Regions from separate parts of the Variovorax sp. 01T439_2 genome, predicted to be linked through region 2. Evidence: predicted binding sites of a transcription regulator. Region 2 holds the regulator's gene; the other holds the start of a gene.
The links. Region 2 encodes FliA, which starts transcription of late flagellar genes. Its sites were predicted from a motif close to CTAAAGTTTNNNNNNNNNNNGCCGNTA; they were not measured.
Positions count from the first base shown of each region.

Region 1: a site for FliA is predicted at 1,300-1,326, ahead of AC1DOC_RS15675 (FliC/FljB family flagellin). Genes of this name have one in related genera too.

Region 1 covers NZ_JBFTPJ010000300.1:795-4,071, reverse strand. The annotation lists gene fliF (flagellar basal-body MS-ring/collar protein FliF) at 1-647, opposite strand, end outside; gene fliE (flagellar hook-basal body complex protein FliE) at 940-1,257, shown strand; gene AC1DOC_RS15675 (FliC/FljB family flagellin) at 1,424-2,662, shown strand; partial or broken gene fliD (flagellar filament capping protein FliD) at 2,816-3,277, shown strand, end outside.
Region 2 covers NZ_JBFTPJ010000038.1:1,216-4,492, reverse strand. The annotation lists gene kdsA (3-deoxy-8-phosphooctulonate synthase) at 1-259, opposite strand, end outside; gene AC1DOC_RS03295 (hypothetical protein) at 529-1,008, shown strand; gene AC1DOC_RS03290 (hypothetical protein) at 1,024-1,392, shown strand; gene AC1DOC_RS03285 (RNA polymerase sigma factor FliA) at 1,464-2,195, opposite strand; gene AC1DOC_RS03280 (MinD/ParA family ATP-binding protein) at 2,170-3,072, opposite strand; partial or broken gene AC1DOC_RS03275 (flagellar biosynthesis protein FlhF) at 3,069-3,277, opposite strand, start outside.

The sequences.
Region 1 (3,277 bases), on a different contig from region 2:
ACCACGGTCACGCTCTTGGCGTCCAGGTCGGGCACGCTGCTGGAGACCATGTGCACGATGGCGCTGACCTGGCCTTCGTCGATGCTGCGGCCGCGGTGCAGCGTCAGGATCACCGAGGCCGAGGGCTTCTTCTGGTCGCGCACGAAGAGCGAAGGCTTGGGCAGCGCCAGGTGGATGCGCGCCGATTCCACCGAGCCGATCGATTCGACCGAGCGCGCCAGCTCGCCTTCGAGCCCGCGCTGGTAGTTGACCTGCTCGGCGAAGTTGCTGGTGCCGAACTTCTGGTTGTCCATCAGCTCGAAGCCGACCCCGCCGCCCTTGGGCAGGCCCTGCGACGCGAGCTTCAGGCGCACTTCGGGCACCCTGTCGCGCGCCACCAGGATCGCGCCGCCGCCCTCGGCGAACTTGTAGGGCACGTTCATCTGCTGCAGCGACGCGATGATGGCGCCGCCGTCGCGGTCCGTCACGTTGGTGTAGAGCACGCCGTAGTCGGGCGCGCGGCTCCACAGCAGGAACGCCGCGGCGGCCGCGGCAATGGCGGCCGCGCCGACGATCAGCGGCAGCTTCGGCTGGGTGCGCAGGCGCTCGGCAAGGCCGGAGGCGGGCGAGGGCGCCGGGCCGGTGCCCGCGGGGGCCGCCGAACTCATTGCGCAACCTCCACCGCGGCCGGATGCACGGGGCGGCGCGGAGTCTTGGCGAGGGGCTGGAGGCTTCGATGTTCTGGGGTCATGCCGAGGGGGCCGTGGTGTCGTCAGCGAGCTATGGGTTCGGCGTTGATTCTCAGCAGCCGGGCCATATTCGATTGGTCGAACAACTGCGGGTTTTGCCATCAGTTGGGCGCATGTCGCCGCGGCTTCGCCTGCTACGCTGAAAACACGCGGGAAGGCCCTGGGCCTCCCTCTTCATCGCCAGATCCAACCCATCCAGAGAGAGCTCTCCATGTCGATCACCGCCATCGAATCCGTCCTGCAGCAGATGCGCGCCACCGCGCTCCAGAGCGGCATTGCGCAACCCGCCGCCGAGGCGGTCCAGCCCGGGGGCTTTGCGGCCGAGCTGCGCCGCTCGCTCGACAGCATCAGCACCGCGCAGACCAAGGCCTACGGCCAGGCCGAGGACTTCGAAATGGGCAAGCCCGGCGTGGCGCTGAACGACGTGATGGTCGACCTGCAGAAGGCCAACGTGGCTTTCCAGACCGGGCTGCAGGTGCGCAACCGGCTGGTGGCGGCCTACCAGGAAGTGATGAACCTGCCCGCCTGAACGCCGAGGTTGTGGGGCGCGCATCTTTTTTTGCGCCGGACTCTAAATGTTTGAAAAGCCCTGCCGATAACTAAACCAACGATGGCTTGAGTCTCACAGTGGGAGCGGGTCCAGCGTTGCGGCCTGAGGGCCGGAGTCCACAACCTTTGTCTATCAGGAGTCGAACATGGCGCAAGTCATCAACACCAACAGCCTTTCCCTGCTCACGCAGAACAACCTCAACGCGTCGCAATCGTCGTTGAACACGGCGATCCAGCGCCTGTCCTCCGGCCTGCGCATCAACAGCGCCAAGGACGACGCCGCCGGCCAGGCCATTGCGAACCGCTTCACGGCCAACATCCGCGGCCTGACGCAAGCCTCGCGCAATGCCAACGACGGCATCTCGCTGGCGCAGACGACGGAAGGCGCGCTCAAGGAAGTGAACAACAACCTGCAACGCGTTCGCGAACTGTCGGTGCAAGCCGCCAACGGCAGCAACTCGGGCAGCGACCTGCAGTCCATCCAGGACGAAATCAAGCTGCGCCTCGGTGAAATCGACCGCGTGTCGAAGCAGACCGACTTCAACGGCGTGAAGGTCCTGTCGTCGTCGGCCAAGCCGCTGACCGTGCAGGTCGGCGCCAACGACGGCGAGACCATCGACATCGACCTGAAGGAAATCAGCTCGAAGACGCTCGGCATGCAAGGCTTCAACGTGGCCGGCCCCGGCGCCACGGCTGCCTTCGCATTCGACGGCGTGACCGGTTCGGCCGCTGGCGATGCGCCCACGGCTGCCCAGCTGAAGTCGCTCTACGGTTCGACCACGGCCGTCACCACGACCACCGTCGCCGAGAAGACCACCGACGACCTGTCGACCAAGCTCGGCCTGGCCGCAGGCGGCGCCACGCTCACCGGCAACACCGTTGCCGACAAGAACGGCAACCTGTTCGCCGAAGTCTCGATCACGCCCACCGGCGCCGGCGAAACCTCGTCGCTCATCAACCAGGGCTTCACCGGCGCGGTCGACGGCACCGCCATGTTCCGCTACATCGCGCTCGACCCGGCTTCCGCCGACACGGCCACGACCGCCGGCACGGCTGCCTTCACCGTCGACACCTCGAAGGTCTCGGTCGCCAGCCTGCAGACCGGCTCGACCGCCAACCCGCTCGAAGCCATCGACGCAGCGCTCAAGCAAGTCGACGACCTGCGCAGCTCGCTGGGTGCGGTGCAGAACCGTTTCGACTCGGTGATCTCCAACCTGGGCACCGCCATCACCAACCTGTCGTCCTCGCGCTCGCGCATCGAAGACGCCGACTACGCAACCGAAGTGTCGAACATGACCCGTGCGCAGATCCTGCAGCAAGCCGGTACCTCGGTGCTGGCCCAGGCGAACCAGACCACGCAAGGCGTGCTGTCGCTCCTGCGCTGATCTGAAAAGGCATTGCGCAGGCCGCCGGGCGAAAGCCTGGCTCCGCCTGCGCTGTTCCCTGCGGCCTGGTTCCGGCCAGGCCGCAGACGACAGCGAAAGCAATCCTGACAGCCGCCGCCGCCTTCTCATTCACAGACATCAGGAAATTTCAACATGGCATCGATCAGCAGCCTGGGCGTGGGCTCCAACCTCGACCTGAGCACCTTGCTCTCGCAGCTGCAGACGGCGGAGAGCCAGCCGCTGGTGGCGCTGCAGCAGCGCCAGGTGAGCTACACGAGCAAGCTCTCGGCCTACGGCACGCTGCAAAGCTCGCTGGGCACGCTGCAGGCCGCGGCCAAGAAGCTCTCGGACCCGGCGCTGTTCCAGGGCGTGAAGGCCGTCTCCAGCGCAACCGACGTGCTGACCGCGGCAGCCGCAGGCACGGCCGCGGCCGGCACCTATGCGATCGACGTGACGCAGCTCGCGCAGCCGCAGTCGCTGGTGGCGGCGGGCCAGGCGAGCACCACCGCGGCCATCGGCAGCGGAACCATCACCATCGATTTCGGCGCCATCACGGGCGGCACGCTCGATGCGGCCACCGGCACCTACAGCGGCTCCGGCTTCACCAAGGACGCC
Region 2 (3,277 bases):
ACTCCGCCTTGACGGCCTCGAAGATTTTCAAGCCCTCTTCCAATCCGGGCCCTCGGAAGGAATGGATAGACGAGCGATTCGCCTTGTCGAAACTTGCCTTGAAAACATATGGGATGCCAAGCTTCCGCGTGACTCGGACGTATTCCGCCGCAGTACGCAGGGCCATGTCCTTCGACTCGAGTACGTTCACGCCGCCAAACAGGACAAAGCCCTGGCCGTTGCTGACGTCGATTGCGGGGGTGATGGCGATGGTCGTCAAGAAAAGTTCTCCTGTAGTGCTGTCAACATTCTCGCGCTCTGAGGGCGCCCACAAAATCACGCTTTTGGCCCCAATGGCTGCAGTCGCCAGAGTCGGACCTTCCGGCCCATCGCCTTGTGAATATCATCGGGCCATGGCGATATCTGCGTGTGCTGTCAAAGCGCCTTCGGTCGAACCGTCGGTGGTCGACCTTCTGCAGCGTTTTGACGCGAATGGGGCCCCGTGATCGAAGCGGCTAAATCCTCGATCCGCGGGCCAAGCACTGTCCAATGACCAACAAAGCGATCTACGTATCCCCAATGCAAGAAACCTACATTCGCTTCGCGCCGGTCAGGGATGTGGTTGCTCCATGCGCTTACATCGTGCTGTGCACGGAACCCGGTGGTCACACGGTCCGACTCAGTTTTTCGAACATTCGCGGCGCTTCAGCGCGGGATCTCCTGGTCCGCTTTGATAGCGTCATGGCTTGCATGTCCCACACCGAGTTCGCCCACCCATGGGAGGCGACGCCGACAGCCGAGATTCCCCGGCTTGAGGGAAGATGGGACGGCTACGCATTCCCGCTCTTGGAGGTCAAGAACTCGCAGTGGTTGGCGTCATTCACAGACTTCCAGACCATTGGGCTAGCGCGAAGCATGCCGCGTCACTTTCGGTTTGTGAGTCTCGACAATGTGGTCGACCTGTTGATGTACGGCGATGGCGCTGTGACGGCAGAATGGATAGTCGCTACACCGCAGAACGCCCCATAGCCTGCCGGATTTGTCATGTCAGAACTTGTGTGGGAGCCAGTCGAATTCCTTGAACTTCTCGGAGTAGCTCCAGATGAAGAAGAGTACGGGGTCTCGTTTCACTATGTTGTTCATCGTCAAGAACTACGCCTTGAGCTAACGGTGCGGCCGATGAGCGGCGACGTTGCCGTCAGTGTTTATTGTTCAACGCAGCTTCAACCGGTTATTCATCTAAGCCTGTTGGGCTGTCCCGGCGCCAGGGTCATCAATGACAAGCGCGGGAGATTCATTGAGTTCGCGGCTGCGAACCTGTTTACTGGCCGCTTCGACAACACCGTCCCAGCGCCATATGGTTTTAGAGTCCAGGCCGACCCGTTTGTGCAGGTCTCGCCGTACGCCTACTGATACGGTCGGGCAGTGCGACCTCTCACGCCGGCGAGAATCCGTTTCGGAGCGCTCCGCGCCCGGTCCGACCCCTAAAGCGAATCCTTCAACTTCGCCCGCAACCTGCTGATCGCCTGGCTGTGCAGCTGGCACACGCGCGACTGGGTCACTTCCAGGATCGCGCCGATCTCGCGCAGGTTCAGCTCTTCCTCGTAGTACAGGTTCAGCAGCAGCTGGTCGCGTTCGGGCAGCGCGGCAATCGCGTCGACGAGCTCATGGCGGAAACCCGCTTCGAGCAGCTGCGCGAGCGGATCGTCGTCGCCGAGCCGGGCGTCGTTGTGCGCCTGCCGTTCGAGCCAAGGGTTTTCGGCCTCACCATCCTGTGCAAAGTCTTCCACGTAGAGCAGTTGGCAGCCCTGGATGTCCTGCAGCAGCGACTGGTAGTCGTCCAGCTCCATCTTCAGTTCCCGGGCGATCTCTCCTTCGCTGGCGGAGCGGCCGAGCCGGTGCTCCAGTGCCTGGATGGCCTGTTCGACCTTGCGCGCCGACTGGCGCAGGCCGCGCGAGCCCCAGTCGCTCGCGCGCAGTTCGTCGAGCATGGCGCCGCGGATGCGCTGGCTGGCGAAGGTCTCGAACTGCGCGCCGCGGTTGTCCTGGTAGCGCGTGGAGGCGTCGAGCAGGCCGATCATGCCGGCCTGGATCAGGTCGTCGAGCTCCACGCTGGCGGGCAGCTTGGCCAGCATCTGGAGCGCCATGCGGCGCACCATCGGCTGGTGCTGCTTCAGCAGGTGGGACTTCTCAAAGGTTCCCTGCGCGGTGTACACGGCCGTCCCTTTCGTCTTCCGTCTCTTGCTCTTGTGCCGCCACGGGCTCCGATGCCAGCGCCTCGGGCCGCCAGAGCGCGGTCCGGGTGTCCTGCGGCCGCACGGCCGGACGCCAGGGCCACTGCGCAACAGCGGCGGCAATGACGCGGAAATCGACCGCCGCCGGGCTGGCCGGGAAGGCCTCGACCACGGTGCGGGCGAGGCGCCTGGCATCGGCCATGTGCGGGTCGGCGCGGACCCAGCCGGCCGGCTGTATGGAAACCGCCAGGTAGCGGCTGCCGGTGTCGACCAGGTTGGCCATGGTCTGGCGCGCGGCCTCGGGGTCGGCCACGCCATTGACCAGCAGTCGAAGCTGCCTGAGCGCGTGCGCGTAGTGCAGCCGCTTGATGCCCGAATAGGTGGCGGTGATGGAGGCCGGGTGGGGCTGCAGCACCACCACCAGCTCGTCCGCCAGCCGCGCGAGCGGCGACAGGTTGCCGACGGCGTCGAGCGCCGCGTCGACCAGGATCATGCTGCCGTCCCACATCAGGCGCGGGTCGGTGTGGTCGGGTTGGCCGCCGAGCGGTGCCGGCAGCACGTGCACGCCGCACTCGGTGCGCGCGGCGGCGCCCTCGCAGGTCAGCCGCTGCGAGGCGACGTCGGCCAGCGTTCCAAGCGGGTCGGCGGCCCATGCGGCGCACGCCGTATCCGGCCCTGGCCCGTGCTCGTCGAGCAGCAGCACGTCCTTGCCCATGTGGGCCAGCGCGGCGCCCAGGTTCATGGCCGCCGTGGTGGCGCCGGGGCGGTTGCCCATGCTTGCGATCGCGATGATGCGCGCCGACGACTGCGCAAGCAGCCGCCGCAGCCCATCGGCTTGATCCGACACCAGCTTGCTCACGTGTCCAGCGCCTCCAGCAGGAAGAACAGCTTGCCCACGCCGGCATACAGCACGTTGCCCGACACGGGGCGGCCGGGCCGCGCGGGCCGGCCGGTCAGCTGCGACAGCAGCGCGCGGGTGCGGCCGGCCCAGTCGCCGCCAGCCTGCTGCAGGCGCCAGACGGTGGTGGTCACCTGGCCGGCGATGAGCAGGCGCTTCATCATGT